Regions from separate parts of the Brevibacillus sp. JB24b genome, predicted to be linked through region 1. Evidence: a T-box and tRNA genes for the amino acid it is inferred to sense, from the RefSeq annotation. Region 1 holds a T-box; the other regions hold tRNA genes.
The links. A T-box is a leader RNA that pairs with one kind of tRNA and senses whether it is charged. The one in region 1 lies ahead of thrS (threonine--tRNA ligase), so its partner is inferred to be a tRNA-Thr.
Positions count from the first base shown of each region.

Region 2: it encodes a tRNA-Thr, which carries the amino acid that the T-box ahead of thrS (threonine--tRNA ligase) is inferred to sense. The anticodon was not compared.
Region 3: it encodes a tRNA-Thr, which carries the amino acid that the T-box ahead of thrS (threonine--tRNA ligase) is inferred to sense. The anticodon was not compared.

Region 1 covers NZ_JBNVQV010000001.1:1,198,265-1,209,142, forward strand. Annotated here, with positions in the region: gene ACQV1I_RS05965 (aspartate aminotransferase family protein) at 1-721, opposite strand, end outside; gene ACQV1I_RS05970 (peptidase U32 family protein) at 750-2,681, opposite strand; gene ACQV1I_RS05975 (energy-coupling factor transporter transmembrane component T family protein) at 2,665-3,495, opposite strand; gene ACQV1I_RS05980 (ATP-binding cassette domain-containing protein) at 3,489-4,388, opposite strand; gene ACQV1I_RS05985 (ATP-binding cassette domain-containing protein) at 4,364-5,200, opposite strand; gene ACQV1I_RS05990 (Gx transporter family protein) at 5,231-5,797, opposite strand; gene ACQV1I_RS05995 (NusG domain II-containing protein) at 5,781-6,167, opposite strand; gene ACQV1I_RS06000 (FAD:protein FMN transferase) at 6,423-7,475, shown strand; gene ytxC (putative sporulation protein YtxC) at 7,658-8,575, shown strand; T-box leader at 8,586-8,830, shown strand; gene thrS (threonine--tRNA ligase) at 8,910-10,823, shown strand.
Region 2 covers NZ_JBNVQV010000001.1:3,434,575-3,445,452, reverse strand. Annotated here, with positions in the region: gene ACQV1I_RS16035 (HelD family protein) at 33-2,276, shown strand; gene ACQV1I_RS16030 (OsmC family protein) at 2,395-2,781, opposite strand; gene ACQV1I_RS16025 (HesB/IscA family protein) at 2,904-3,206, opposite strand; gene ACQV1I_RS16020 (hypothetical protein) at 3,414-3,566, opposite strand; tRNA gene ACQV1I_RS16015 (tRNA-Thr) at 3,718-3,793, shown strand; tRNA gene ACQV1I_RS16010 (tRNA-Tyr) at 3,801-3,885, shown strand; gene ACQV1I_RS16005 (hypothetical protein) at 4,361-4,552, shown strand; gene ACQV1I_RS16000 (alpha/beta hydrolase) at 4,675-5,409, opposite strand; gene pdhA (pyruvate dehydrogenase (acetyl-transferring) E1 component subunit alpha) at 5,677-6,762, shown strand; gene ACQV1I_RS15990 (alpha-ketoacid dehydrogenase subunit beta) at 6,766-7,743, shown strand; gene ACQV1I_RS15985 (dihydrolipoamide acetyltransferase family protein) at 7,814-9,139, shown strand; gene lpdA (dihydrolipoyl dehydrogenase) at 9,144-10,556, shown strand; gene thiC (phosphomethylpyrimidine synthase ThiC) at 10,691-10,878, opposite strand, start outside.
Region 3 covers NZ_JBNVQV010000001.1:1,730,149-1,741,026, reverse strand. Annotated here, with positions in the region: gene ACQV1I_RS08515 (cytochrome ubiquinol oxidase subunit I) at 1-752, shown strand, start outside; gene ACQV1I_RS08510 (cytochrome d ubiquinol oxidase subunit II) at 749-1,777, shown strand; gene ACQV1I_RS08505 (YxcD family protein) at 1,847-2,146, opposite strand; gene ACQV1I_RS08500 (hypothetical protein) at 2,134-2,586, opposite strand; tRNA gene ACQV1I_RS08495 (tRNA-Thr) at 2,902-2,974, opposite strand; tRNA gene ACQV1I_RS08490 (tRNA-Asn) at 2,978-3,049, opposite strand; gene ACQV1I_RS08485 (phosphatase PAP2 family protein) at 3,133-3,744, opposite strand; gene ACQV1I_RS08480 (YaiI/YqxD family protein) at 3,801-4,253, opposite strand; gene ACQV1I_RS08475 (hypothetical protein) at 4,393-4,713, shown strand; gene ACQV1I_RS08470 (hypothetical protein) at 4,992-5,222, opposite strand; gene ACQV1I_RS08465 (alpha/beta fold hydrolase) at 5,616-6,467, opposite strand; gene ACQV1I_RS08460 (DUF4179 domain-containing protein) at 6,648-8,342, opposite strand; gene ACQV1I_RS08455 (RNA polymerase sigma factor) at 8,296-8,892, opposite strand; gene ACQV1I_RS08450 (LysR family transcriptional regulator) at 9,225-10,100, opposite strand; gene ACQV1I_RS08445 (DMT family transporter) at 10,199-10,878, shown strand, end outside.

The DNA of each region.
Region 1 (10,878 bases):
CTGCGATCAATAGGACATGATGCTGCTCTAATAGCTTCTTTGCCTCTTTGAAGTAAGAGAGTGGTGCAGGAACAATACCACCATTGCCTTGCATTGGTTCTACTATCATGGCAGCGATGCGATCGCCTTTTTCCTCAAGTACTTTTCGCAGGGCTGATAGGGAGCGTTCTACTGCTTCTTGTTCATTCAAGTCAGGGTTGTAAGGACGTGGAATGAAACTGACCCCTTCTTCTAAATAGTTGTCAGAACGCCACATTGGAATGCCTGTTACGCTCATGGTCAAGAAGGTTCGACCATGTAAACCATATTCAAACGCGATAAATTCCTTTTTACCAGTAGCAAGACGAGCAAGCGTCAAGGCAGCTTCATTTGCTTCCGAACCACTATTTACAAAGAAGGTTCGTTTCAAATTTCCAGGCAGTACATCAGCCATTTTTTCAGCCAATTGCACATTTGGTTCTGTTAAATAGATTGTGCAAGTATGTTGCAGCGTTTCCAATTGCTTGATCGTTGCCGCTGTAATCGCTCGATTGCAATGCCCGCATGCTACTACGGATACGCCAGAGAAAAAGTCTGTATACGCTTTACCGGTGCTGTCATACAAATATTGCATATCACCTCGCACAAGCTGTGGAGGGTTTTTATAGAAATGAGCTGTGCACGGATAAAAATATTCTTTGCGCTTATCTAAAATGCCAGTTGGCCCTAAGTAAGAAGTCATATCTACCTTGCTCCTCTTAAAAAATAGTTTAGTCAAAGGATAATGTGCCCAGAGTATACCCTGCATGGACAGGAACTGCCTTCTCATAAAGCTCTATAGAACGTTCAGGCTCTTGCAGGGCTTCCTGATACATACGGATAATGGTTCGTAATTGCTCAGTCGTATAGGTAGCTCCCTCAATACGGAAGTGGCTAACACCAACAGCCAGCAAGTCTTTTACTAATGGTAGGAGACAAAGCTCCTTCGCTGTGGTCAAATGATTTCGTCCAAATTGATCGCAATACACAGGATTTTCGCCTTTATCCGTTAATAAAACTAGATATTTGTTATCCACATACTTGTTATCTTCTTCGGCGATGGGTTCCATCACACGGGTATTTGCATACAGGTCGTGCTCCAGGTACATCACAACAGGAGAGCCATGTACTAATACTTCAGTAGGTAATGGAGAATGCTGAATGAACTCAACTAGATTTTTCTGCTTCAGCTCCACGGATGCGAAAGCGCGTGTCATCCCGAATTGTTGATAGAGCTCAATTGCTTTGTGGTTATACAAGTTTAGTGATAAATCTCCAATCATTGGCAGTCCATATTGCTTAAATTTGTACATAGCTCCAATATTCGTAGCTATCAGCCCGTCTATTTCTACGTCCAATGTAGATAAGAAATGATTGTATTGATCAAATTGCAACCCAAACATCATGCGTGGCATCCCCAAGTAAATCCTGCTGTCTCCTTTCATGGCTACAAGGTGTTTTATCTGTTCCTTGGTAAATGGCAGATCAGGTAAGAATACATCGCCGGCTAAATAGATGTGTTCCACTCCCTCTGCGATCGCCAGTTCAGCTTGCTCCTGATTATTAACTCGTACACATAGCTCACCTTTTGTTTTAGCGCTAGAAGTGTGCTGATGTTCTTGGAAAGTGTTTTGTAAGTCTTCTATACGTTGTTTACGTATATCGCGTTCTTCTGTTGGTGTACTAAAGACTTTACCTGTACTATAAAATTTACCCGTACCCTCGTAACGTCGATTAATATAGTCAAGTCCAGGCTTACCAAAGGCATATCCTGTACTAAAGTCGCGTTTACGATTTTCCAATAAGGCTTGTCGATCTTTACAACGATCAAACCCGATAGGATCTTGCATATAACGGTCAATTGCATCACCGTAGCTATTGATCAGCGTAACTAGGAATTCTTTGTCACGCATACGACCTTCAATTTTAAATGAGGTAATTCCAGACTCAATTAACTCTGGAATATGCTCGTACATGTACATATCCTTAGCTGCTAGAGGATATTCGGTTGGGAAGACATACCCGTCCTTCTTCACGCGATAGTCCCAACGGCAAGGTTTCATACACCGTCCACGGTTACTGCTGTTACCAAATAACATCGAGCTATATAAGCAGTTCGCACCGTGTACCGTGCACATGTCACCATGAACAAAGTATTCAAACTCCATCTTAGTCAAGGCTTGTAGCTGTTTTGCTGTTTGTAGATCCATTTCACGAGATGCAACTACACGTGTTACACCCAATGTTTGTAAGGCTTCAATCATTTCTAAATTGTGCACGTTCATCATGACAGAGGAGTGAAGAGGTACTGTTAGTTTTTGCTCTTGAATCAATGGGAAAATCGCCATGTCCTGAACAATGAGAGCATCTGGACGAATGCTATCTAAAAAGCGTAGGTAGGTTTTCGCTTCTTCCACATCGGCTTCGTCAAATAAATTATTTACCGTAATATAAACTCGCTTGCCTTTTTCATGAGCGATTTGGATGGCTTGCTCCAATTCCTCATGTGTCAGGTTATAGTCTTTACGCATCATCCGCATATTAAGAACGGGCCCACCGCAATATATCGCATCGCAATTGGTCTCTACGATAGTTGTAAAAATCTCAAATGTTCCAGCAGGTGCTAATAATTCAATTTCTTTTTCATTAAAATATCGAGCCATAGGTAAGACCTCCACAATCATTTAAAATGAATCCTACAAGGATATTTATTGCAAGCAACAAACCTAAAAAGATCGAATCATTGCGTTTCCACTTCAACGTTTCATACGGAGTTCGAGGTGCGCCTAGTACATAGCCACGAGCTTCCATGGAATATACCAGATCTTCCGCTCGGCGAAATGCGCTTACGGTTACTGGAACTAACAGTGACAACAGCATTTTGCCTTTTTCACGCCAGGGTAAGTCAGCCAAATCGGCACCACGTGAAGCTTGGGCTTTCGTGATTTTCTGCGTTTCTTCAAAAATAGTTGGAATGAAACGTAGGGAAATGCTGATCATTAGCCCTAGTTTTTCAGGTGCGATGCCAGTAAAACGGAATGGCTGTAAAATTCCTTCTACCCCTTTTGCTAGCGATAAAGGCTTGGTTGTAAAGGTTAACAAAGAGGTGAATGAGAGTAATAGGATCATGCGCCAAGCTGTTAAACAGGCAAGGCGTACTCCTTCTGAATAAAAAGTAAATGGGCCAATGGATAGCAAGGAGTGCCCTTCATTTATAAAGAAAAGCTGAAACAGAAATAAGAATAGAATAAGAAAACGTAATGGTTTAACGGCTTTCACGAAGAAAGAAAAAGGGATTCGACTACTCGCCATGATGCCCGTAGCAACTAAAAAGACAACAACGCATGCAAGTAAGGAATGGGTCAACATAATTAAAAGAACAAACAGGAACATCCCAAGTAATTTGGAACGCGGGTCTAAGTGATGCAACCAGCTATTTGTGTCAATGTAGCGTCCAAACATCACTTTGTTTAACATGGGTGATCACCTGCCTGCTGTTTCTCGGATTCGTTCAGATGTATTTTCAGTTCTCCGAGATATCTGGCCCAGCCCTGTACAGATTGATCTGTAGGAAGAGGGAGAGTGGGAAATCTCCGACGAAAAGCCTGTTGGAATCGAAGCTGAGCGGGGACAGTAATCCCGAGTGTAGCCCAAATATCTCTTTGCTCACTCAGCTCATGTACTCCACCTTGAAAGGCAACCTTACCTTTCTGCATAATGACCACCTGATCGCAGTAAGGCAGGACTTCCTCCAACCGATGAGTTACCATGAGAACTGTCTTTTGTTCCTGTTTACACAAATGATGTAAAAGCTGTAGAAGCTCGTGCCGGCTTTTACAATCCAAGGTAGCGGTTGGTTCATCTAACACGAGGATGTCTGGGTCCATAGCGAGTATTGAAGCGATTGCTACTTTGCGCATTTGACCACCACTTAATTGAAAAGGGTTCTTATCTAAAAGGTCTGCATCTAATTTCACTTGTTGTAGAGCTTTGATGGCTAATTCTTTCGCTTGCGCGGGTGAAGCACCATAGTTTTTCGGACCAAACGCAATCTCATGCTCCACCGTATCAGCAAACATTTGATGCTCTGGAAATTGAAAAATAAGTCCAACCCGCTTTCGAAGCTGGCGAATCCCCTTTTTTGAATGGTGAGGTGTGATGACATGATCGAGAACATGAACTTGACCCTTTGTGGGTAATAAAATGCCATTCATATGCTGTAATAAGGTTGATTTTCCACAGCCGCTTGGCCCGATAATGGCTGTAAACGAGCCTGTAGTAAACCCTACATTGATATTGTCTAAAGCAGTTTCTTGAAACAAATGGCCAAATTGATACGAGTAGGTTACTTCTTGAAAGTGAATCGCCATAAGTCCTCCATCAAATCTTGTTCGTCTGAATGAACAGGTATTTCTGGATGTAAATCATGAACCATCTGACTAACTGCCAATGTAAAAGGCAGATGAAGATGGCAAGCAGCAACCCAATCTGGACGGGAAAACAGTTCAGATGGAGTAGTATCAGCCAGTAATTTACCTTCAGATAGAGCTATCACTCGATCAGCCGCTAAGATTTCTTCTGAATCATGGGTAATGGACAAGCTTGTGTAAGCGCCTTCCAAATGTAACCCATCAATTAGTTTTCCTATCTCGTTTTTCGCTGTTTCATCAAGCATGGAGGTTGCCTCGTCAAAAATGATGATACTTGGCTGCATGGCGAGTACGGAGGCGATTGCCACTCGTTGTTTTTGTCCCCCAGACAGTTCATCAGGATGTTTATGTAAAAAATTCGTAATATGTAATTTTGCAGCATAGTGGATCAATCTATCATGCATGACAGATCGTTCCAAACACATATTTTCAAGACCAAACAGGATATCATCAGCAACGGTTGTTCCAACAAATTGATTTTCAGGATTTTGAAAAACCATGCCAATCTGCTTGCGGATAATCGGCAAGCTGACATCAGACAGCACTTGACCTGCCACGCAAATTTCTCCTTGTGTATGTCGAAGCAGACCATTCAACAATTTAACTAGAGTGGATTTTCCGCACCCATTGTGACCTACGATGGCGATGCGTTCCCCTTGATTAATCTCAAAAGAAATATCCGTGAGAAGAGGGGGCTGATTTGGAAATTGAAAAGAGACCGAATCAAGCTGAATCAATGGTCGCTGAGACATCGCCTTCACCTGCTTTCTAAGTACTTGGGCTTAGTCGACTGGAACGAAAGGTTGAAATAAAGTCATCTTGGATAGAGAACGTACAAGATAACGTACCGCAATGCCAATAAAGATTCCGGTAAGAATTCCTGTTATCAGCAAGGCTGGTAGATAGTAAAAAATTTTGCTTGTCTGAAAAATAAGTACAGCTGCAGTTAATTGCCCAATGTTATGTGCTACGCCACCTAGAATACTAATCCCGATTAAACTAAAGGATTTTCCGGTTAGCTTCATTAGTCCGAACATAACGATGAAACTAAACAAAGCGCCAAAAAAACTAAATAAAAAACTGGAGAACGTACCTAAAATCATGGCTGTTAGCAGGGTTTTTAAGATGACAAGGGTAAAGGCGTCCTTACCAGATAAAAAATATAGGCAGGCTAGTACCATGATGTTGGCTAGTCCAAGCTTGGCCCCAGGCAATTGCAAGTTAATGGGAAGAGTTGATTCGATTAATCCAAGTACCACAGATACGGCAGCAAAGATGGCGATAATCACTACTTTTTTTAATACCTGTGATTGCGTTTCCAGCTGTGAAGAATTATTGGGCAAGGCCATCTACGTCAGCTCCTTCGTCTGAAACGATTTCCACCAATACGCGATGAGGCAAGCAAACGATGGTTTGACTAGGATCGGTGATAAACCCAAAGGATAGACAAACCTTATCGTCGCAATCAGCTTCAACCATTTCTATGCCATAGTCATGTACCTTGAGGATATTTTGGCCATGCTCGGTATCAACCTTGATTGTTTGTTCTTCTTTGGTAAGTTCAATGGTCTTGTATAATTGGTTATTAACGGTAATTTTTGCTACTTTATGGACATTGTGCAAATTTTCACTTGTATCTGCACTATAGTAACGAGGCACAAGAAAAGCCAGAGCCACGACGAGCACAATGCCAATTAAAATAAAATCTGCTCGTTTCATGTTTTTTTCTCCTGTTATCATTTTTTCTGATTTACAAATAATGCAATGTCAATACGTATTATACACGATCTAAAATATGGAGGTGTGACGCTCTTCCTTTCCAAAATATTTTTCTAGTGGTATAATGCGCCACGTTCACTTTTGTCCGAAAGTCTATGCCTACAAGGGTGGTTTTTTGGATAAGAGCGGGTAAAACTCCCGTTGTGACCTTATTTTTGGCCTGAGACGGGAAAAAAACAGCGGAGGACTGGCAACATGAAACACAAATTTTCGCTTCTGTTTTTTTTGCTATTGAGTCTCATATTAAATGGCTGTGTCTCCAAAACTCATGAAGAAAGTGTGAAAACGGCGATCCAACCACAGTCTGAAAGCTTCTTTATCTATGACACGATTGTGACCGTACGTGTATATGATGACCGAATGACAGACAAGCATTTTAAAGAGCTGGAAGCACGTATGAAAGAAATTGAATCCCATTTAAGTCGTACCTTGCAAGGCAGTGAGGTCTATCGAATCAATGAACAAGCGGGCAAGCAAGCGGTGCCTGTATCTCGAGAAACGTATGAAGTAATCAAAAAATCGATACAATTTGCAGAGTTATCAGAAGGTCAGTTTGACCCTGCGATCGGTCCATTAGTGAGCTTATGGAATATTGGGCACGATAATGCTAAGGTACCTTCCGAAGAAAAACTTACAGAAGCCTTACAGGTGATTGATTACCATCAAATTGTCTTAGATGATGCTAAAAGAACGGTGTTTTTGAAGCAGCCAAACATGGCGATTGATTTAGGTGGGATAGGCAAAGGATATGCTGCTGACCAAATTGCTGTCTATTTAACAGAAAAAGGCTTTACTAGTGCCATTATTGATTTAGGTGGAAATATATTGGCACTAGGTAAGAAACCGAATGGAAATGACTGGATTATTGGTATTCAAGATCCAGATCGTAACCGTGGTAATCAATTAGGAAAGCTGAAAGTTACAAATAAGACAGTAGTTACATCAGGTATTTATGAGCGCTATTTTGAGGAAAATGGTAAGCTTTATCATCATATATTAAATCCAGCTACAGGATATCCTGTGGAAAATAATTTGTTTAGTGTAAGCATCATTACGAATGAATCGGCTGATGCGGATGCACTGTCTACAACCGGATTCGCATTAGGGCTTGAAAAAGGCATGCCTTTTATGGAAAGCCTGCCAAATGTAGAGGCGATCTTTATCACAAAAGACAAAAATGTTTATATTACCAGTGGCTTGAAAGGTAATTGGGAATTGACCAATGAACAATATAAGATGGCTAACTAAACAAAGCCTGAGACTGTCCTGAGTAACAAAAATAAAATAAATGCAGTTTGCTAGCACCCTTTTTACCCGATAAAACCGTCAGATGAACGTAGCGTTCGTTTGATGGTTTTTCCAATGGTTTAAAAGTATATCGCCAAGGCTTGGGCATATACTGATTGTATAAACGGGTGGGGGTGAACCACGTGCAAACAGTATCCGTATTCCTACAAACAACAAATCAACATTACATTGAGCGGTTCTGCCATATTCTCCAAAGCATGCAGGAGAAGATAGACACATCCCCTGTTCGCATCGAATGCCGAGTAGAGGAGCATGAATGTCATACGCAATTTCGCTTTGTTAGTTGGTCACGGGAAGAGTATACCTGTGAGACTTTGGAATATATGGCTTCCTTTGTTGCTTTACTGGTTACTGAATGGACTGTGCAGGTTATGGAAGTAGAGTTGTTGCGCACCTTTTTAAAGCGAAAAGAACGAGGGGCGCTTATTCATAAGTTTGACGAAATCTATCCTTATATTCAATTTGTGTTTCATGAGTTAGATGAAGTGCGTGAAAATATGAATCGTTCAACACGCAAAGCGGCAATTTACGAACAGGTTTTTCAATATCTGGAGGATGAACCGCACCTATATTTGGAAGGTTTTGTGAAATTCCGCTTGAAAAACTACCGTATCTTGTTGGACAAGGCCTTTGAAATGGGGTTACAGCAATATCAACAGGACAAGGAATATCAAGAGTTTGTCGAATTACTGCGCTTCTTTGTATCGAAACAGGAGCATCGTTATCCACTTGTTCATGTCGTGTTGCGAGAGACGCAAGAATTTATCATGTACGATCAAGACGATGCCAAAATAGACCTGAGTCAATTAGACACCATTTTGGGATTTAGACCGGATCGACAAGAGGATTATATTATGAGTGCATTAATTGCGCTTGCACCGGAAAAGATTGTTATTCATGGGGTGGAAGATAGTAACGTCTTGATGCAGACTATGCGAGCTGTATTTGGAGATCGTGTATTAGCGTGTGTGAGTTGTGCTCATTGTTTAACGACTCCTGGAAATCTTGACTTCCAATTCTCCAGTCACTATAATACATAAGTAATAAGAGTCAAATACAGTGAGAAGGACAAGAATCTTGTTTTAGCGTTATAGAGAGGAGAGCCCTGGCTGAAAGCTCACCACGCAGCGAACAATGATTTACCACCTTCGAGTAGCGACTGGGAACGGCGTTTTGCCTAGTATCGGTCAGCCGGTGTGAAACCGTTATCGTTTACGTAGAGGGATTTATCCTAAGCAACAGCGGATAAGTCTGAACTAGGGTGGTACCACGAGAAAATAGCGCTCGTCCCTTTTGGGATTGAGCGTTTTTTTATTTTTCACAGGCCCAAGTTTACTTGGGTGATGATACACATAGGGAAGGGAAGTTATGAAAATGGCGCAAGTAAAAGTAACTCTGCCAGACGGCTCTATTCGTGAATACGAAGCGGGCGTAACAATTGAAGATATCGCAGGTTCCATTAGCACCAGCTTGAAGAAAAAAGCGGTAGCAGGAAAAGTAAATGGAAAAGTTGTAGATGTAACCACACCTATTCATGAAGATACAAACGTGGAAATAGTAACGCTAGATACAAAAGACGGCTTGGAAGTATACCGTCACAGTACAGCTCATTTGCTAGCTCAGGCAGTGAAACGCGTATTTGGAAACGATGTTAAATTGGGCATTGGTCCTGTTATTGAAGACGGTTTTTACTACGACATGGATATTCCTGTTAGCTTAACACCTGAAGATCTAATCAAATTGGAAGCTGAAATGAACAAGATCATCAAGGAAAACCTGAAGATCGAGCGTAAAGAAGTAAGTCGTGAAGAAGCATTACGCATCTTTGGTGAATTAAACGACCATTTGAAGCTAGAATTAATTCGTGACTTACCAGAGGGTTCCATCATCACGATGTACCATCAGGGCGAATTCTTTGACCTATGCCGTGGACCTCATTTGCCTTCCACTGGAGTAATTAAAGCATTCAAATTGATGAGTGTGGCAGGTGCTTACTGGCGTGGTAACTCTGATAACCAAGTATTACAACGCGTATATGGCACAGCGTTCCCGAAAAAAGCAGATATGGATGAACACTTGCACTTCTTAGAAGAAGCGAAAAAACGTGACCATCGTAAATTGGGAAAAGAACTAAGCTTGTACATGTTCTCTGAAGAAGCGCCAGGTATGCCTTTCTATCTACCAAACGGTATGACGATCCGCAACGAACTGGAGCAATTCTCTCGTCGTTTGCAAGACTTAGCTCTATACGAGGAAGTTCGTACACCATTCATGATGAACCAACGTCTGTGGGAGCAATCCGGTCACTGGGATCACTACCATGAGAATATGTATTTCTCTGAAGTAGACAATACAACTTTTGCTCTTAAACCGATGAACTGTCCAGGGCACATGCTGATTTATAAAAACGAGATGCATTCTTATCGCGATCTACCAATTCGCTATTCCGAATTTGGACAGGTGCATCGTCATGAGTTCTCTGGAGCATTAAATGGTATGTTACGTGTTCGTACGTTCTGTCAGGATGATGCACACGTCTTCGTGCGTCCTGATCAAATTGAGGCAGAAATCAAAGGTATGATCCAACTTATTGATAAAATCTACAGCGTATTTGGCTTTAAATACAGTGTAGAGCTATCTACTCGTCCAGAGGATTCCATGGGTTCTGATGAACTGTGGGATATCGCAGAAAGCTCTTTGAAAAACGTATTAGATGAGCTAGGAATGGAATATGAAATCAATGAAGGCGATGGAGCATTCTATGGTCCTAAAATTGACTTCCAAATTACAGATGCTCTGAAGCGTAGTCACCAATGCGGAACGATTCAGCTAGACTTCCAATTACCTGAAAAGTTCGATCTAAGCTACATTGGTCAAGATAATGAGAAGCATCGTCCGGTTGTCTTGCACCGTGCTATGTATGGTTCACTTGATCGCTTTATCGGTATCCTGGTAGAGCACTATGGTGGAGCGTTCCCAACTTGGCTAGCACCAATGCAAGCTCGTTTGATGACGATTAATGAAGTGCATGTTCCTTATGCAGAGGAAGTACGCAAGCAATTGCTACAAGCAGGTATTCGTGTCGAATTAGATTCTCGTAACGAAAAAATTGGTTACAAAATTCGCGAAGCCCAAATGCAAAAAATCCCTTACATGCTGGTTATCGGGGAAAAAGAGATGGAAGAAGGAGCTCTATCCGTACGTAAACGTGGAGAAGGCGATCTAGGTAGTAAGCCGGTTGCTGAGGTATTGGCTCACCTTCAAAACGAGATTTTAGAAAGAAAATAAGATACAAAGCTTGACAAACGCCTAGTTGTTATGTAAAATTACTGGGTGTGATAAC
Region 2 (10,878 bases), 2.2 Mb from region 1:
AATATTCGTTTGATGAAAAGGAGGTTAGACATGTGACCATTCATCATCCTGCATATAAGGAAGAACAAGACCGGCTGGATAAAACGGTACATACCATTGAAAAGGAGATTGGACAGCTCCGAGAAGATCTGCGAGAGGCAACGGATGATTATGTTAAACAAGTAGTCAATTCTTCGAAAGCAAGGGATCTCTTTCATTTGGAAAGCTCCGTGAAAAAGCCCTACTTTGGTCGAGTGGATTTCATGAAGGAAGAAACGTATGAAATGGATTCCGTATACATCGGAAAACGTGGGATCGTAGAACGCGACACAATGGATAGTGTTGTAGTAGATTGGCGTGCACCTATTGCCAGTCTTTATTACAGTGGGGAGAACAAGGATGCTTTTTACCGAACACTTCAGGGAATTGTACGTGGAGAAGTAAAGCTAAAACGTAATTTTGCTATAGAAGATGCTCGGATTACAGGAATATATGATGGAGCTTTAAAAGAAAAAATTCATCGCGAGATTGGGGCGCCAGAGGATTTTCTTGAAGAAGGCTATATAGACGAATTTTTAGCTTCTAGTCTGAATCAAAATAACGATAGTCGATTAAAAGATATCGTTGCTACAATTCAAACGGAACAGAATGATATCATTCGTGCTGAAAAAGATCGGGCTATTGTAGTACAAGGAGTAGCAGGAAGCGGAAAGACTACGATTGCATTACACCGATTGTCCTATTTGATTTATAATTACCAGCATTTGATCGCTTCCAAGAAATTTATGGTATTTGCGCCAAATAAGCTGTTTTTAACATATATCTCTGATGTATTACCCGAATTAGGCGTGGAGGATGTGCAGCAAGCAACTTTCACCGAGTGGGCAGCCAAACAGGTAAAGGTGCTTTTGCCAAAAGGATGGCGAATTGTTGATCCGAGCAAACCATTGCTACTTTTCTTTGAAGACGATACAAGCAAGCAGATGGAGCAACGTAAAGCGTGGAATCGGATGTCATTTAAGGGTTCTATTCACTGTCATAATATGTTAGATCGGTATATGAATTATTTGCTACATGAACTAATAACCTATAAGGATTTGCGATTTATTTATAATAAGACAAAGCATGTGTTTGAAATGAAAAAAGCAGATATTCGCCAGTTGTTTATTGATGAATTTGCTCATTTACCATATCAACGGAGAAGAGAAGCTTTAGCTAAGCATGTGAAACAACAGATGACGCAACAATTATTTACTCATTTGAGGGAAGCAAAAATTGATCTGGATAAGCCTAGCTTATTGCGTTTTGAGAAAAAAATAGATGAATTACTTGCTTTGTATTTAGGTAAGTGGCCAAGTATAGATGTGTTTAGTGTGTATGCGCAACTATTGCAAGATTGGGAGCTGATACGCAAGCTTACCAGTGAAGAAATTCCGGATGAAGTGCTGCAAGATGTTGTGGAGACTTCAAAATCATTAATAGAGGAAGAACGTATAGAAGCAGAAGATCTTGCTCCTATTTTATATCTTCGTCATCTGCTGGAAGGAAGCGGGAAGGAAGCACCTTTTGATCATACGGTGATTGATGAAGCTCAGGATTTGAGTTATGTAGAGATTTTAGTGCTTTCTTTACACACAAAAAATGAGTCAATGACTATCGTAGGGGATTTGGCTCAAGGTATTCATGCCTACCGTGGATTAGATAGCTGGCAGCCAGTTTTACGAAATATCTTCAAAAAGAAAACAGACTTTTATACATTAGAGCAGAGCTATCGTTCGACTATTGAAATTATGAATTGGTCCAATGTTGTTCTAGAGGGCACTCACTTACCGGAAATTACAGAGGCCAAGCCAGTGTTGCGTCATGGTGAGGAACCGCTATTCTTACGGGCCAAAAGCCTAAGCAACATGCTAGAGGATATTAAAAAACGAGTCGAAAAGTTTCTAGATGTTGGTCATCAAACGGTGGCGATTGTAACCAAAACCATACATGAGAGTAAAAAAATTGCCAAGGCATTAAAAGAAAAAGGTCTTGAGCTACATCATTTGGGTGTAAAAGATAAGGAATTTCCCGGTGGAGTAACGGTTCTTCCTGCTTATCTGACGAAAGGGTTGCAATTTGATGTAGTAATTGTCCTACACGTAGATAATGAACATTACAGGAACAATGTGATGGATGCCAAGCTACTTTATGTAACAATGTCTCGTCCTGTACATCAACTTCTACTATATATTCAAGGGGAAGCTAAGGTGACACCATGGCTAGAGGCAAAAGCAAATGCTATACAAGAAATATGAAATGAAAAATAATGCAAGGTAATACTAAAAAATCATGAAAGCTTCCCAGAATGAACGATTGTTTGAGTACGATCAGTTCAGGTAAAGCAATCATGGTTTTTGCTTTGGTTGTATATGCTTATACTTTTGAAATGATCACTTGTTCTACTACTTCAATGTTTGGATTGAGTGACTGGATAATGGTGCAATTAGAAGGTATTAAGCGCAAAGCCTTTTCCAGCTTCTCCTGTACAAGGTCAGAACCTGCAATGGTATAAACCAAGCTTACCTTCGTCAAAGGATTAGGAGCATCCTCACTTTGCACGGCATCAATTTGGAGGGTTAGCGAATCGTACGAAATACGTTGTTTTTCTAAGATGCGGGTGAAGACGATTTGGCTACAGCCAGCAATTGCAGAAACTAGCAAATCAATTGGTTTAAAGCCACTCTGACGATCACTAGAGATGGTCAAATTCTCAAAGGGGAGTGTTGTTTGCAAGGTTTGATTAATCTGAGTGAATTGCATGATCCTTCCTCCTGTTTAAAAAAATAGAGCAACCACGAAGAAGAGTGTTCTTCGTGGCTGCTTTTGAATGCAAATAATATGTAGAGTTTGAGATACAAACAAATCAACCAGGGGAAAAGAAATTAGTGATCTCCTGTGTTGCCCTTGCTTGGATTGGTTACTACAAAGCCTTCCTCTGGAACATACAGATAATCTATTACGACTCCATCTAGTAAATCCTCGGAAGTTTGCAGAAGGACATCAATGTCTTTATCAGTAGATACAACGGTATCTTTCTCTGAAGGTTTGTCCAAAGTCATACCATAATGAGCGTGAGTACCATGTTTGTGCGTGATATATACGCGAAGCTTTAAATCTTTATCTGTTTCCTGAGCCATGATTTCATTGATTTTTTTTGCGGCATTGCGAGTAATTTTTGCTTTCATCATCGAAGACTCCTTACCTTGTTAGGATGTGTTCATCATAACAAAATTACCTTCTATGTGGCAAACCTCTTACGCACTTTTGCGTGAACATCTTGAATGGAATGAATCGGTGGCATGTTCCAATGAAGGAAGGTAAGAACAAAAACCAGACTCAGATATGGATATTGGGCTGCCAATAGTGTACATGGCAACCCATGCTAGCTATTCTTAATAAAATGCTCCAGGCCAATCGTACCATCCAAGCGAAGATAAATAAGCATCTGTGAATGCATCTTCTTCACGAGGAGGATAGGACAGTTCGTGCTCATCTACAAATAACAATTCACTCGGCTCTGCATGACGATGTGGATCATAATTCATGGAGAAAAGCCCCCCCTTCACAGTACATAGTCTGTCCCATTTTAAGAGGAAATACGATTTTAAAATTTTTTTAAAAAGGTATTGAATATCAAAAAGGTTCATGATATACTCAATTTTGTTGTGAAGCAAATAATGATTTGCTATTTGAAATGCCGGTGTAGCTCAATTGGTAGAGCACCTGACTTGTAATCAGGGGGTTGTGGGTTCAAGTCCTATCGCCGGCACCATTTTAATGGGGAGATAGTGAAGTGGCTAAACACGGCAGACTGTAAATCTGCTCCCTCCGGGTTCGGCGGTTCGAATCCGTCTCTCCCCACCATACTTGTTACTAGAGCACCTTGACTGTTAGTCACGGTGCTTTTTTATGTATTAGCTAGAATTCGTATTTTTATTACGAGATGAATTTGCTTCGGACAAAATTATCTTATGACATGTTGATTGTCCGTATGTTATCCTATTCATTGAGATGGATGGTATGGCAGGAGTAAACATAGTAGGGAGAAATTGTGTACGCTAGCCGAAATCTGAAATTACCAAAAAAGTAAAAAAGAAACATTTTCACTTTTTTTATTGAAGAAAAACTAAATATTGTCTTGTCGGAATTGTGTATTCTATTCCTATTTCGTCCATTTGTAGAATGTAAGAAGAACCTATTTTATGGGTATTGCGGTAAAGTAAAAGGAGAGTCCTATTTTAATAAAATATAGTGACTGGTAGTTCTTTTTCGTGCGATTAAATGGAAGCTCTGTTTGTCATACTAGAAGAGAGGAATATATGAAACTGGGGTGGTTTACGTGATTTCACAACAAGATATTATGAAGGTGCAGCAACAAATGAACCGGGAAGTAAGTAAGCTGGTCAATATTGTATTAGTAGACAGTCAACAAGTAGCTGGTGAAATTTCGGAAGCGACTGATGATGAGATTCGTTTGTCTGATGGGCGAACCTACAGGTATGAAACGATCCGTGAAATTAATGGTCTATAAAAATGAAAGCGGTAACATTTAGCTGAATCAGAGCCAAAAACATTTTATAGGAAGCCGTGATGATCTATCGCCATGTATTTCTCAAGATAGGAAAAGGGGGCTAGAACACCCCCTATAGTAGTTTATAGACCTGAAATTGGGAAGAAATATTTTAATGCATCAGGTAGAACACGTTGCCAAAAGCCCCAAACATGGTCACCGTGATCTTCGATGTAGGCGATACGTGCTTGCTTTCGATCTAAAACAGACTTCATTCGTTGGTTATAGTCTAAGAAATCGTAAATACCTGTGCTGGTTTCTACTTGTAACTCTTCCAAGCCCACAATCATCCACATGTGCATCCAGGATAGGTCAGTTGTTTTTTCTGCTTCATCAATAGAGGCATCAAAGAATGCACCTGATAAAGAGATGATTTTGTGGAATAGATGAGGGTAATCAAGGGCCAAATGGAACGAAACAGTACCACCAAGAGAGTCACCGGCTAGAATACGGCTATCAGGGTCTTGGCGGATTGGATATTTGTCCTCAATATAAGGGACAAGCTCCTCTGCGAAGAAGCGTTTGTACCCAGGGTTTCTTTCCCCAACATGTGAGTATTCACTGGTGCGTTTGCTTCGCTCATTTGAGACGCCGACAATAATCATAGGCTCCATGCCTTCTTCAAGAATAAGGCGATTAGCGATTGTAGCGATTCGACCCATCGTAAAGAACTCATTTCCATCCTGACAATAGATGACCGGGTAGGAGAGCATGTCGTTGAAGCCCGGAGGTAAATACACTTTTACTTGACGTGGTGCATCTAGGTACTTGCTGGTAAGTTCTTCTTTGATGATGGTTCGTTTTAGGATGTCTGACATCGAATGGAAACCTCCCGACAATTATTCTATTGATTTTACAAATTGTAATTAAGGACTTGCAAAAAAATGATACAGAACTTATCATTGATAATAACAGGAACAAGTAAACCCCTGTAATGACTATATTATAACACAAAAAACAGAGTCATGAACTGAAATATAACAGTTAAAATAACTTTTATATGGTTCGCATATACAGGGCTTTTTGTATCTTCAGTAAGAATGTAATTTTACTCCAAACAAAACTCCGTTAATGAGGTGAGCTAAATGACTGTATCTACTGCTGTAGAACATATCGGTCACAATGAGCCGTTGCAAATTCTGGCTCCGGATGGAACTGTTGTTAATCCTGAAATGATGCCTAAGCTTTCTGATGAAGAGCTTCGTGAGATTATGCGTCGCATGGTTTTCACTCGCGTTTGGGATCAACGTGCAATCAGTTTGCAACGTCAAGGTCGTCTTGGCTTCGTAGCTCCAGTGTCTGGACAAGAAGCTACCATGGTTGGTTCTGAATTTGCTTTGAGCAAAGAAGACTTTATCCTACCAAGCTACCGTGACCTTCCACAAATGGTATGGCATGGTGTTCCTATGTACCAAGTATTCTTGTGGTCCCGTGGTCATATCGAAGGTGGACGTTACCCTGAGGGCGTAAACGTATTGATGCCACAAATTATCATTGCAGCACAATGTACACAAGCTACTGGTGTAGCAATGGGCTTTAAGCTTCGTGGAGAAAAGAAAGTAGCAATCAACTACTTCGGTGACGGCGCTACTTCTCAAGGTGATTTCTATGAAGCAATGAACTATGCTGGTGTATACAACCTGCCAGTTATCTTCTTTAACCAAAACAATGGTTATGCAATCTCCTTGCCGTTTGCTAAGCAAACAAAATCCGAAAACATCGCTGTCAAATCTGTAGCAGCTGGTATTTCTAGTGCTCGTATTGATGGTATGGACGTTCTTGCAGTTGTAAAAGCAACACAAGTTGCAAGAGAGCGCGGTATTAACGGTGGAGGAGCTACATTGATCGAAGCTCTTACATACCGTTTCGGTCCTCACTCCATGTCTGGTGATGATCCAACTCGTTACCGTACTGGGGAAGAGCAATCCGAATGGGAACAAAAAGATCCATTAATTCGTTTCCGTAAGTTCCTAGAAGCAAAAGGACTATGGAGCGAGCAGGATGAAGAGGCAGTAATCGAAGAGGCAAAAGCCCATGTTGCTGAGCAAATCAAGAAAGCTGACGAAACAGCAAAAATGAAAGTTTCTGAGCTTATTGATGTGATGTTCGAGACTTTGCCTCCACACCTAGAAGAACAAAAAGCAGAATATCTGGCAAAGGAGTCGAAGTAAGCCATGGCAAATTTGACAATGATTCAAGCCATTACAGATGCGATGCGTATTGAATTGGCACGCGACCCTCAAGTTCTTGTATTTGGGGAAGACGTGGGTAATAATGGCGGTGTATTCCGTGCAACAGAAAATCTGCAAAAAGAGTTTGGCGAAGATCGCGTATTTGATACACCTCTAGCTGAATCTGGATTTGGTGGATTGGCAGTAGGTCTTGGTGTCAACGGATTCCGTCCAGTTGTTGAGATTCAATTCTTTGGTTTCGTTTTTGAAACAATTGATGCGATCGTAACTCAAGCTGCTCGTATGCGTTACCGTTCTGGTGGAAAATTCACTAGCCCAATCGTATTCCGCTCTCCATTTGGTGGCGGCGTAAAAACCCCTGAGTTGCATTCTGACTCACTAGAAGGTATCTTCCTTCAAACACCAGGTGTGAAAGTAGTAATCCCATCTAATCCTTACGATGCAAAAGGTCTATTGATCTCCGCGATTCGCGATAACGATCCGGTAATCTTCCTTGAGCATATGAAACTATATCGTTCCTTCCGTCAAGAAGTACCAGAAGGCGAATATACAATTCCATTGGGTAAAGCAAACATCGTTCGTGAGGGTACAGATGTAACGATCATCACTTACGGTGCAATGGTTCAAACAAGCATGAAAGCTGCGGAAGAATTAGAAAAACAAGGTAAAAGCGTTGAAGTTATCGATTTGCGCACCCTTTCTCCATTAGATATGGAAACAATCCTTGCTTCCGTACAAAAAACAAATCGTGCAATCGTTGTGCAAGAAGCACAACGCACTGCCGGTGTCGCTGCTGAAATCATCGCGCAAATCAACGAAAAAGCTATCTTACATCTAGAAGCGCCTGTTCTTCGTATCGCACCTCCAGATTCCGTGTTCCCGTTTGCACAAGCAGAAGATGCTTGGCTACCTGATGTAAAAGGTGTTATTGACGGCGTGAACCGTGTATTGGAGTTCTAAGATTCGTATAATCAATGGCGGAAAGTAAGCTTTCCGCCTTCTTTCTCGAAATCGATAGGAGGGAATTATAGTGGCACGATTTGAATTTAAACTGCCAGAAACCGGTGAAGGTATCCACGAAGGCGAAATTGCAAAATGGCATATTGCTGTAGGAGATACAATTGAAGAGGATCAAGTTATCCTAGAAGTACAAAACGATAAATCTATGGTAGAACTACCATCTCCTGTTGCAGGTAAAGTAGTTGAGATTACAGTTAGCGAAGGTACTGTTTCTATGCTAGGTGACACTCTTTGTGTCATTGAAGTAGAAGGTGCATTGCCTGAAGGTCAAGATCATGGTCATGGTGGCGAAAGTCATGCAGCGCCAGCTCAAGAAGCTCCTAAAGCTACTGAAGCACCGGCGGCGGCAACACCAGCCGCACCGGTTGCTCAAGGTGGGGCACCAATCGATCGCAAGCATGTACTTGCTACTCCTTCCGTGCGTAAATACGCTCGTGAAAAGGATATTGACTTGGCGTTTGTACCAGGTACAGGTGGTAAAGTAGGCCGAATTACCAAAGCTGATGTAGATGCATATCTTGCTGGTGGGGCACCTGCACCTGCTCAAGGAACAGCAGCACCACAGGTAGCAGCACCAACTGCTTCCCAAGCAGCAACGGCTACACCTACACAACACTATGCTCCACAAGCTTTCGAATTAGAAGAGCGTGTACCTTTGAAAGGTATCCGTAAAGCTATTTCTAAAGCAATGGTTAAATCTAAATATACAGCTCCACACGTTACTTTGTTTGACGAAGTAGACGTTACTGGTTTGGTTAACCTACGTAAAGAAGGTAAACCACTAGCTATGGAACAAGGAATTAAATTGACTTACCTTCCATTTATTGTTAAAGCAGTAGTGGCTGGTCTGAAAAAATTCCCAATCCTTAACACTTCTATGGATGATGAAACACAAGAAATCATCTTCAAGAAGTACTACAACATTGGTATTGCAACATCTACAGAGGACGGCTTGCTCGTACCTGTAGTTAAAGGCGCAGATCATAAATCCATCTTCGAAATCTCTGCTGAGATTAACGAATTAGCTGGTAAAGCTCGTGACCGTAAAGCAACTGCCGATGAAATGAAAGGTTCTACTTTCAGCATCACAAACATCGGTTCTGCTGGTGGAATGTTCTTCACTCCAGTGATCAACCATCCTGAAGTTGCTATTTTAGGTGTAGGTCGCATTGAAGAGAAACCAGTAGTGAAAAACGGTGAGATTGTTGTTGCACCAGTCTTAGCGTTGTCTCTAAGCTTTGACCACCGTCTAATCGATGGAGATCCAGCGCAACGTTTCATGAACTATATCAAAAAGCTTCTGGAGAACCCAACACTATTGGTTATGGAGGGATAACATCATGGTAGTAGGAGAATTCGTAGAAGAAATTGACGTAGTAGTCATCGGGGCAGGTCCTGGTGGTTATGTCGCAGCAATCCGCGCAGCTCAAATGGGGAAAAGCGTAGTTGTAGTAGAACGTGGTAACGTAGGTGGCGTATGCTTAAACGTGGGTTGTATCCCATCAAAAGCTCTTATCCACGCTTCTCACGTTTATGAAAATGCACAGCATGGTGCTAGCATGGGTATTACCATGGAGAATGTAAAAGTTGACTATGCTAAAGTACAAGAATGGAAAAGCGGCATCGTGAAACAATTAACTGGCGGGGTTGCTTCTTTGTTCAAAGGAAACAAAGTACGTCTAGTTTCTGGAGAAGCGTTCTTCTTGTCAGAGAATGAAGTTAGCGTTTATAACGAAAATGAATCTCATAAATTTAAGTTCAACAATGCGATTATCGCAACTGGTTCTCGTCCGTTCGAACTTCCAGCGTTTAAATGGAGCAAGCGAGTATTGTCCTCTACTGAGGTATTAAGTCTTAGCGAAATTCCAAAACGCATGGTAGTTATCGGTGGTGGATACATCGGTGTCGAGCTAGGTACGGTTCTTGCTAAATTTGGTACAGAACTTACAATCCTTGAGGGTGCTGATCATATTCTACCTGGATTTGAACAAGACATGACTCGTCTAGTTGAGCGTCGTTTGAAAAAACACAACGTGAAAATTCATACCAAAGCTCTTGCAAAAGGCGTGGAAGAATCAGAAAACGGTGTAGTCGTAAAAGCAGAAGTAAAAGGAGAAGAAATGTCCTTTGAAGCTGATTACGTACTAGTTACTGTTGGTCGTAAGCCTAACACAAATGATATCGGTCTTGAAGCGATCGGCGTGAAAATGAACGAACGAGGATTGATCGAAGTTGATAAACAAGGTCGTACAAGTGTGCCAAGCATCTATGCGATTGGTGACATTGTTCCAGGTCTTGCGCTAGCTCACAAAGCTTCTTATGAAGGTAAAGTGGCAGCTGAAGCAATTGCAGGACATGCGGCTGAAGTGGATTACAAGTGCATTCCTTCTGTTGTATTCTCCGATCCAGAAATGTCCAGCGTGGGTATCTCTGAAAAAGAAGCAAAAGAACAAGGTCTAGATGTAGTTGTGGGTCGTTTCCCTTATGCTGCTAACGGACGCGCTCTATCTGTTAATGCTGGCGAAGGATTTGCAAAAATCATTGCTGACAAAGAAACAGGAGTAGTTCTAGGTGCTCAATTTGTTGGGGAAGATGCTTCTAACATCGTATCTGAAGTAGCTTTGGCTATTGAGATGGGTGCTACATTAGAAGATATCGAACTAACTATCCATGCTCACCCAACTTTGGGCGAAGTAACATTGGAAGCTGCAGAATTGGCGCTTGGTCGTCCGATTCACGTGGTAGTAAAATAAATATCTCTATATAAAAGGTTGCTGGGTTATCCAGCAACCTTTTTTCTGTACACCTATAAGAAGGTGGTTATTCTAGCAAGCGAGTAAGGCCTAGGTAGCTTACTGCATGCTACGTATTACAGTGATTAGAGAGATCAGGTATAAATTTTGGAGCCAAAGCGTTTAAATTCCTCTGCCTTCTGAGAGAGCCCTGTTTTAATCAGAGATTCTTCAAGATTTGGTATATTTTTATCCGTCAAATTTTTATTATCAACCATTTCCTTTATTTCATGACTAATTTTCATACTGCAAAATTTTGGACCACACATCGAGCAAAAATGTG
Region 3 (10,878 bases), 530 kb from region 1:
GTGCATTTGTAATTGCATCCATCGCTGCCTACAAAATGCTACGAGTTAACAAGTCCTCGCGTGAATATGCGTTTCATCAAAAAGCCTTATTAATGGGTCTGGTGGTAGGCGGTACATTTTCCTTATTAACAGGGATTAATGGGCATGATTCAGCTCAACATTTACATCAATATCAACCAGAAAAATTAGCCGCAGCAGAGGGCTTATTTGAGACTCAGTCCCATGCTCCTCTTGTTCTTGGTGGTGTTACAGATGAGGCAACACAGCAAGTAAAATATGGGGTCGAAATTCCTTGGATGCTAAGTGTGCTAGCCGGAAACACACCAAATGAGGTGGTAGTTGGGCTAAATGATTTTCCGAGGGATGAATGGCCACCACTCTTTGTCCACACTCTCTTTAATTTTATGGTCTTGGTTGGTGGTGCACTCATTTTTGTTGGTTTTATCGGTTTTGCTTGGAAAAAATGGCTCAAACATTCTCATTATCCTCGGTGGGTAATGTGGATTTTTGTCCTAAGTGGTCCTTTATCCATGCTAGGTATCGAGGCTGGCTGGATCTTCGCATGCACGGGCCGTCAACCCTGGATTTTATATCGTGTTATGAAGACAGCAGATGCTACTACGCAATCACAGGGCTTAGGTACGCTATTTCTGTTATTCTTAGGAATCTATCTGTTCATGTCTATCGCAACAATCCTAGTCTTCCGCTATTATTTCCGTCGACATCCCATCAGTTTGGAGGGAGAAGCATGAGTGAAACCATTATTGCCGTTACAATGCTGTGGGGCTTCGTATTTATTTATTCAGTCGCTGCTTCCATTGACTTCGGCGCAGGCTTTTGGTCCATGATTTATCGTGATCGTGAGCAGACGAAAGCAACTCAAATCGCTAATCGGTACCTCTCTCCATCCTGGGAAGTAACGAATGTCTTTATTGTACTTATCGTCATAGCACTTGTTACCTTCTTCCCAGGGGCTACCTATACATTAGGTACTGTATTGATTATACCTGGTAGTTTAATTTTGCTATTGCTGTTGCTGCGAAGTGCCTTCCTAGTCTTCTCTCATGTAGTAGAGGATTATCGTAAAATGATGTCGATAGTCTCAGGTATTACTGGCATCTTAATTCCTGCTCTATTAATCAGTGTGTTACCAATCACGCAGGGCGGTTTTATAACGCTTGAAAATGGCTATGAACAGCTTCAACTACTCAGGCTGTTTTCAAGTCCACATGAATATATGTATATTGGACTGGCGATAACTAGTACTCTTTTTCTTTCTTCGTTATTACTAGCCGATTTTTCTAATGTTCTTTGTGAGCGAGAAGCATTTCAAATTTATCGCAGAGATGCTCGGATTGTAGGTCCCATCTCAATTGTACTGGCTATTTCTGTTGTGATCACCATGTCTACCGAAGCTAATTGGATATATACCAATCTACGTTCTCAAATTGGCTGGCTCACTGCTTCTGCTGGTTTTTTCCTACTCTCCTATGCATCACTATTTGGTACGTCTAAACGAAAAGGCTGGCTTAGCTTACCACGCCTGGCTACCATTGCTGCCGTCATCCAGTACTTGTTAGCTAGCTATGCCTATGGCGTGGCTCATCTTCCGTATTTGGTTTATCCACATGTTACGATTGAATCAGGCTTCACACATCCAGATAACTTTCGAGCTATGTTTGTTGTCTATATCGTAGGATTTGCTATTCTTACTCCAGGCTTCCTATACTTCTGGAGATTATTTATGAATGATACTAGTGAGGCCAAAAAGTCGTAACAGAGTACTAACAACTAGTTAAACATGCAAAAAGCCACGTAGAGTGTATAAGCTCTACGTGGCTTTTAGTTATGAATTATAAGAAACAAGAGCAATCATGCCCTCTTCATCATCAATATCTAGCTGAATTCGAGCAGAAAATGGATCTAATTCCATTTGGTCACGTAAATACTTGCGCAGGGCCTCTAGCATGTTGGCCTCAATCAGCACCTGTTCACGTCCGTTCGCATTCACTTCTGCAGAATAACCATATTCCTCATCCCACATCAGTTCAACATTTACTTGAAAAGGTTCGATCTCTCTTTTTTCAGCAATGTAAAGACAGATTGCATTAATAAGATCTTGTTCTAATAGTCTTATTGTTTCCATCTGTTTTCCTGTTCCTTATATTTATTATTATTTTTATTATTTCGTACCATTTGGAAGAGACGAACCACCAACAAGATAATCCCCACTAAAATCAGGATATTCAATAATGCGGCAGCAAACGCTCCAAAACCGCCTAGGTGACCTAGGAGACCACCAAACAACATACCTGCCAATCCACCAAACAACAACCCTTTCATGAAACCGCCGCTTTTGCTAGCAGTACTTGCCGCTGGGGTAGTAGTGTTCGTTTTGCTATTTACGTTTTGATCTTGCTTTGCATTAGATTTGGGAGTAGTGGTACTTTGTGTAGGTTGGAATGACTTCGAACCAGATTTGTATCCACCACCGCGTTTTGCGTCTACTTCATGAGCGTTTATTCCAACGGTCGTAAACATTAGAGCTAATGCCATTAAGACCATCAACAGCTTGTTTCGTTTCATAATAGTATAAATTCCCCTCTCTTTTCAACTGACAAGTAAGGTATACGATCAAGCAGGTAAAAGGTTTCACCATGTAAAAAGTTATTTGAAGAACTGATTACACTACTGTCGTGTAGTCCCCAAAACAGCAACTCTTTTGCATACTGATGCATACCGATGTCAATATAAGTGTTTATGCATATCATTGTAACACAGTTTTTGTTTTTTTCCAGAAAAAAGCAAAGTTGAAACTGTTAAAAAGAAAATTTTCCTCAATAAAAAGAGACGCTCCCCCGCTAGGTCACGCCTCATCAATATAGTTAACGAAAAAAGGAGTGCTCCCGACAGGAATCGAACCTGCGACCTCTTCCTTACCATGGAAACGCTCTACCGACTGAGCTACAGGAGCATGGTCCTCAGGATGGACTTGAACCGCCAGCCTACCGGTTAACAGCCGGGTGCTCCACCATTAAGCTACTGAGAAATAGTCAGATAAATATAACAATTCATCTTTACCGTACCATATTTCCCATTAATATGTCAATAGAGTCTGTTTTGCTACTCTTTTTATTGATTGCTTACACCTCGTATCTGTCTTCTTTCATACAAATAGGCTGATACAAGAATACATCCAGCTGAATATAACCAAGCTGCGACAACATCACTGAAAAAATGAACCCCTAAATAAATTCGGCTACATCCAACCAACAAAGGAATTGCAATACCTATCATCGGCCAAATCCATGTGTTTGTACTCCCACGTTGATGCTTCCATAATAGATAGGCTCCCATTCCAAAAAATAAAGTACTAAAGGTAGTATGTCCACTGGGAAAGGACCATGAGGAAGGCAGATCGATCAAATTTACATCAATAGGTCGCTCACGCATAATCGTTCTTTTAAAAATTTCTTTACCTAAAAAACCAAGAGCAAGCGTGCCTAAAAAAAACAAGGATTCTACTCGATGTTTTTTCCACCAGCCAGTAACAAACAAGACAACAACAATCACTAAAATGTACACATCTCCCAATTGAGTGATAGCATGCATAATAATGGTTAAGTGGGGATTTCGTACTTCTTTACTCATCATGATGCCCCATTCATCCATTACATTAGAACCAAGCCCAATAACAATATAGGTTATCCAAAAGAAAGCAACAAACAAAACAACTGCTAACATAAGTGAAAACCTGCTATAAAAGGGCGAGGGGTCTTGCATTCTATCGTTTTCCATCACTATTCCCCTCCCTCTTGCATAAGGTACATCAGTGCATCCTGAAAATGTTGGTCGTCTATTGGAGTTCTAGCATGTGGTCCTTTTGTCCGTCCACCACCCCGCCGGAATCGCGCCTTTTCATTACGTACTTCTAAATCAAAAGCAATGCTATCTGAAGTAAAAACTTTACCATGTGGCGTCAGGGATTTTGCACCCTTTCCCATTACCATAGCTCCCAAACCAATATCCTGGGTCACCACAATATCTCCTGCTTTCGCTTCATTCGTTAAACGAATATCCACTGCTTGCGAGCCTGCATCAACAACCACATGATTATCATGCTGAAATTGATGGTTATAGCTAGCGAAGGTGATCAGCTCATAGCCGTTTTTTTGACATAGCTCTACTGCTATCTGGAGAGCCTTTTTTGGACAGGCATCTGCATCAATTAAGACTCTAGGCTTTTGATTCATATCATATTCCTTTCATATGACTGTATCTTGCATACATCAGCTTTTCTATTTTTGCAGTTTTATGTAGCATGGCTCTATATTCTTTGCTCTTTTTCGTATACGATAATTATAGCATGCTTTGCTGAAGGGAGTCAGATACGTGGTACGTTATGAATTTAAACGTGAGGAGCGGCTAGGTATTCCCCTTCCCTTTCTCTATCTGGAATGGGAAGAATACGATCCTTTTGAGCGAGCCGATATCTTGATAAAATGGGAAGAGATTCGTTCCAGAATACCAGATCGTGTCATCGCTCTTGAAGCTGTTATTAACCAAAAACAAGCTGAGCTGTATCAGGAAGATAATTTTGAACGCTCGTGTGAGCTTAATTCTGAAATTGCTGAGTTAGCTAGTACAATCAATGACCTAAACATTTGGTTTCATGTTCAGCAGGACTTTGAGCCGACAGAAATACACCGGTGATATTGCGATGCTAGAACTGTAAGTAGGTCAGCTTATCAACTATGTAAGGAAATATGTATGTAGCTGTGTTTGTAGAATGCCATTTTTATTCGACATACTACTGAATTACCTAAAAGAAAATTATATCAAAAATACCCATGAAACCTTTATATGTAAGGAATCATGGGTTTTATGACATTTTTCTTCTATTATGGTTTAACAGATAGTATAAGTATTCTATTCGTTAATCCGGTGTATTGTTGAATTACCTTGCAATAGGACTCGACGTGTTGGTCTTATTAGGCTCGAAGCCACTCAGCAATTACTTCATAAAAGATTTTTTCCTCTTTAAAATAAGCCATAGCATTTGTTTTCGCTAAATACTCCCCAATTTCAGCTAAACGCTCATCAGATAAAATCACTTGACGTTGCTTCCCATTTTCATCCCGAAATTCCACAGTGATCGCTACCTCATGCTCACGTCCATAATCAGCAAGCTCAGCTGGGGTTTGAAAAGTAATGCGTTTCATTATCTACATTCACTCCTGTCTGTTATTGACACTGTATGGCGACATTATGGCATTAAATGGGGCGTTGGTAAAGAGGAGAAGGTGTATAAGAAAAAAGAACGCCCAAATGAGCGTTCTACAGAAAATGGATCAAATCACTCACTTGGGCCAAGTATATCGAGACTCCAGTCTATGTCGTTATGATAAGTAGATGTTACCTCAATTACCCCATATTTTTTACAGGTCTACCTTTATCGTCATTATCCTTCTCAACGTCTAGTCGATGTACCTTGATATTCAGAATGAAATGAACAGGAATATTCTCTGGTAAATGCAAGGTATTTACTTACGTTATCTTACGGCGTAATTTATGGCAAACATATATCGTTCCCATTGTTGATTGACATATTCTTATTAATCTCTGCCTGCTCTAACCAGATTTTTGGCAATCATAGACGGTAGGACATAAAAAGAGGTCATATGATCCCCTTTTGATTTTATTAACCGAAACAATCCAAGCCGACTGGACATGTGTGGATGCCATCCGTACCGCTCTCCTTGTGGAAGCGCCGTATCCTCCGTGAGGTAATAGTAGCTTTTAGGAATAGAAAGACTATAGAATACGGAAAGATCCAGCTTCTGAAATAGTGGCCCTGCTGGTTCTGGAGTAACAGTCTGATAAATCTCCGAAGCCAGTTCAAGATCAGCTGTATTCATAAACGTTTCCCGCCAGTTTTGGAAAGGTAGCATGATCGTATTGTCAGGTGATTCTCTGGCAAGCTCCTCCCAAAGGGCCTTTCCTTCCGGTGGTATTTCGTCCGCAACACTATAGCCGTTACGTACAACGAACGCATCCATAAACACCAGTCGTCTGATTCGCTTGGGAATCTGTTCTGCCACTTTAGAGATCACTGTTCCCCCGAAGCTATGCCCGACAAGAACAAAATTACGTAAATTTCTTTCCTCTATGAAATCAATGACGGACCTCACATAATCGTCGTGAGTTACCGATTTATTCGTATCTCTCCCATGTCCTGGTAAATTTGGAGTATAAACTATGTTACCCATCTTACATAGTTCCTCCGCTGTATTATACCAATAGCTACAGTCACCCCAAGCACCGTGAACTAAAACAAAGGTGATAGGAGAAGAATATGGAAAATCACTTGGGTATGGATAATAGAAGTGCTGATGAAGATATGGGCATGGCACATTTTCAAGATCACCTACAGGATAAAAAGGGTTCTCTCTTATACCTTCGTACATTTTGGCCACCTGCTTCTTGTTTTTGTTACTTTTGCCTATATAATATGCCTAGAGTAGTAAAGTGGGTACTCAGAAAAAGTGTTATCCCACTCGCTGAAGTATTGCTTCTTCAAGAAAAAAAGCCATCCGAATCGGATAGCTTGACATATATTTTCGTACCTTTCATTGTATAGCTAATTATTATTTCTCTAGATGAATAGGTACTTCCCACTGTACGTTATGGTTTTGTTTTAACACTTTATCATAGGTAACTGTAAGCTCTTTCGGAAGCTTACCACCATTATCAAATATCAGCTTTCCTTGTAATTGTACGTTTCCTTCTGGAGTGATTATTGTCTTTCCAGAGGGGAAAACCGCATTTATTTTATTCCCAGTTTCATCCTTGATTTTCCATCCACTCACTATTATAAAATCTTTTGGGAAAACAGCTTCAAAGTCAATACTGCTTCCTCCCTTCGCTGCTTTTTCGTTTTGATTAAACTTTGTAAAACGGAATAGATTCCCTTGCCCCTCAACTTTTATAGGTTCTTTTTGTAGCTTCTCTATATTCAATTTTGCTTCGAAATTGGCTGCCTCACGTAGAATGAAAGAGGTAAGCTTAAAGGTCATTTTCTCTGAAGTTGGAGTAAAGGTATGGAACCATCTCTCTGACCCCTCTGCTAATCTAATACGCTCTGTGAGTGAATCTATTACATTTTTATTACTACTTCCATTCTTATCAGAAAGAGGCGCATCAATAGGAGGGGCTCCTCTGAAGCTAGGACTTTCCCATGCAGCCATATTCTTTCCTTGTTCATCAACAAGCTCATAGGTAAACTCCTTATCTGCCCCCTTGGCGGTTGTCTCCATAATAAGCTGAGTACCACTTGGAGCAAATACGACCTCTTTTAAACTAATCTTTAATCCCTGAGGACTAGTATATTCCTGATTAATCTTTTTCGTTTTTGTCGCCTCTTTGGCCTTTTTCATCTCAATTGGAACCTGTATTTTCCAATTCCCATTCGTTCCACCTAGTTTCTTCACATTAAGTTCAACGTTCATTTCATCTGGTAAAGCTTTTTCTTTTCTATAAAAATCGAACAGTGTTCGCTCTAGCACGATATAATCACCATTTATACGATGAGCCCAAAAATCTGACTCCTTTTCATAAAGAGGATTATTAGCAAGATCCTGATTCGGCTTCAATACATTTCCCTTTTTATCCTTTAAGCTAATTTCCTCTTCATCAAACAACTCACTTACATCTAAACGGTTTCCTTTACTATCCTTCACTCCAAGAATCATGGTAATCCGCAATGGATCGGCTAAAACCTCTTTTACTTCAAAAGTAAGCCCTTGATCTGTAACAGACAAATCCAGATGTTTTGAATATCCTTTTTGTATAGCATGTATAAGACCTTCATCAGCTTTCTTGTAGTCAGAAAATAAGCTATTTTTCATCGAAATAACATTTATACCAACATCTGTTTGACCAGTATATAATCCGTTTACATAGGTAGCAAAAGTAGGAGAAACAAGCGTTCCTAAAGATACAACCAATGCCAATCCAGCTACTGTTATCGTCATTTTTTTCATTATGTCTATACTCCTTTTTTTCCAATTCATTTTTTGGGACAACTTATGTGCGACTGATTGCTTTAATACACTTACAGGATAAGGGTGGATTTTATTTATGATGTCTTGTTCAAACGTTTCTGAAAACGAGTCGTCTGTCCATCTGTCATCACCAAAGCTAACCAATTCATCAACAAATTGCTCTAGCTGTTTTTGGCAATCACTACAATGATCCAGATGTTTTTCTAGATGCTCTCTCTTCGTTGTAGGAAGTTTATCGTGCATGTATGCTATCAGCTGTTGTTGGCTCAGGCACTTCATAAATAAACTCCCCCCTTTTGTTCATCCGAATAAATTCATCCTTTACCTTTTTTCTCGCATAAGAAAGACGCATTCTTACTGTACTCATCGATACGCATAATTTTTCACTTATTTCTTTGTAGCTTAAATCTTGAATATAGTGCATCTCAATAATGATTCGATACTCATCGTCAACACGTAATAAAAGTTGCTGTAAAAACTCTTTCTGCTCCTTGTCCAGATAGGCTTTTTCGGGTGTGTAACTATCCATTATTTCAAAGGTTAGGTCAATAACGGACGGTGTTCTTTTTCGCTTGCGTACCTCGTCTAGTCCACGATTAATGGAGATACGATATAGCCATGCCGAAAATTTTTGCTGTGATTGATATTCTGGCAAATGGTAGTATGCTTTAATAAAAATCTCTTGAACAATATCTTGCATATTCGATGAATGACCTAACATTTTCGTGAGAATAGAAGCCACCTTACCCTTATACTTGTGAATAATCTGAGCATATATTTCTTTGTTGCCCTGTAAGATTTGCTCAATAATCTCCTCATCTTCCTGCATTTACTATCCTCCCATTCCAAAAAGGGGCTGCGCAGCTCTTACCTTTTTGTCTGTTCATTTATATATAACGAAAAATCAGGGAGACCCCTCTTACATTTTTTAAAAATTTTTAAAACACTAGAATTCGAACTATTATTCCAAAAATAACCTGATTCTATTGCAATAAAAACAGCTGAACATTAGGAGAAGATTTCCCGTTTCTACATGTTATGTAACAAAAGGAGTGAGGCTAGTTTTTCCTCACTCCTTTGTTTTGTAACTAGTAAGCTTACTTTTGAACATTTTGATGAAGCATTTGGGGATGGATGATTTGAAACGCCCAATCCCATGTATTAATGCTCTCCAGAAAAGAGCTCACGTGCCGTGTGGATAAACATTTGAACAGCGATGGAAGACTCTTTCAATGAAGGAACTGCCAAACGGATCTCTCTAAATGCTTCTGGCTCCAGTTCTCGTTTGAGCACATTAGGTGGAAGCGCCCAAAGCGATAATTCCGACAGTACAGCAATTCCAAGCCCCTCTTGTACCATACTTAGTGCTGTGTTTACGTTTTTCACAACAAACCTGATCCTCAGGTCTACTCGTGCTCGATTAAACAAATCAACAATAGGCGGCTCATAACCTGATTTACAGCTAATCAACGGCTCGCTACTCAAATCTTTGACAGAGATGACCGAACGATTTTGCAAAGGGTGGTCGTCTCTTATCACAGCGTACATTCTCTCTCGAAAAAAAGGGATCGTTTCAAATTCATCGTCTGGTGGAATAATCAAACCGATATCCACCACTCGGGTTTCTAGCCACTCTTTAATCTCGTCGATGGTTCCTTCGTATATCACAAATTCCAAATGGGGATATTTTTCGGTCATGACTTTAATCATTTTGGGTAAAAAGTGAGCAGACGCCACCGGGAATGCGCCAACGCGTATCGTGCCAATTTCAAGACCTTTTTCACTAGCGATTTCTTGGTGTACTTTTTCAAAAGACTGTAAAATGTCCCGAAACAAAACTAGAATTCGTTTTCCTACATCGGTAAGCATGATACCGTTTTTCCGATCACGAATTAGAAGAGTCACATCTAACTCCGATTCCAGTGTAGAGATGGCACGACTAACGGCAGGCTGCGTCATATTTAATTCTAGTCCTGCTTTGGTGAAACTTCCAGTATCAGCAATTTTGACGAATAATTCCATTTGTGCATGTGTCATAACAAAATTGGTATGCCCCCTATAAAAAACATTCATTTTATTTATATGAAAAATCATTCTATCATGTATTGTGACAACAAGACAAGGAGTGGACTTACATGTATCAACAATCTCGAATAAAGGCGGCTCTATATCTCGCATTCTTGGTTCTTATGTGGGGCGTTAACTGGCCGCTTTCTAAATATGCATTAACCTATACACCGCCATTACTGTTCGCTGGCTTGAGGACATTTATCGGTGGACTTATTTTAATTTCCTTTGCAGTAGTAAAACGCAAACAGCTTCACTTAAAAGGAACATGGCATATCTATCTCATTTCCTCCGTTTTGAACATTATTCTCTACTATGGATTTCAAACCATAGGCTTGCAGTACATGCCAGCTGGACTGTTCTCGGCCGTCGTATTTCTTCAGCCCGTACTACTCGGTATTTTTTCCTGGCTTTGGCTTGGAGAATCAATGTACGGATTAAAAATCCTCGGTCTACTACTAGGATTTTTCGGCGTTGCTTCGTTATCGACTGATGGATTTACTGGCAACATGTCAATCTGGGGGATTATACTCGCCATCGCCTCTTCCTTCAGTTGGGCCTTTGGGACGATTTATATGAAAAAAACAGCAACACAGGTAGATTCTGTTTGGATGACGGCAATACAGATTACATTTGGTGGTATCGTTATGCTGGGCTCAGGTTCAGCTGTAGAAAGCTGGTCTGACATTGCTTGGAATACTTCGTTTATCGTTGCTACTCTTTTTATATCGATTTTTGTCATTGCATT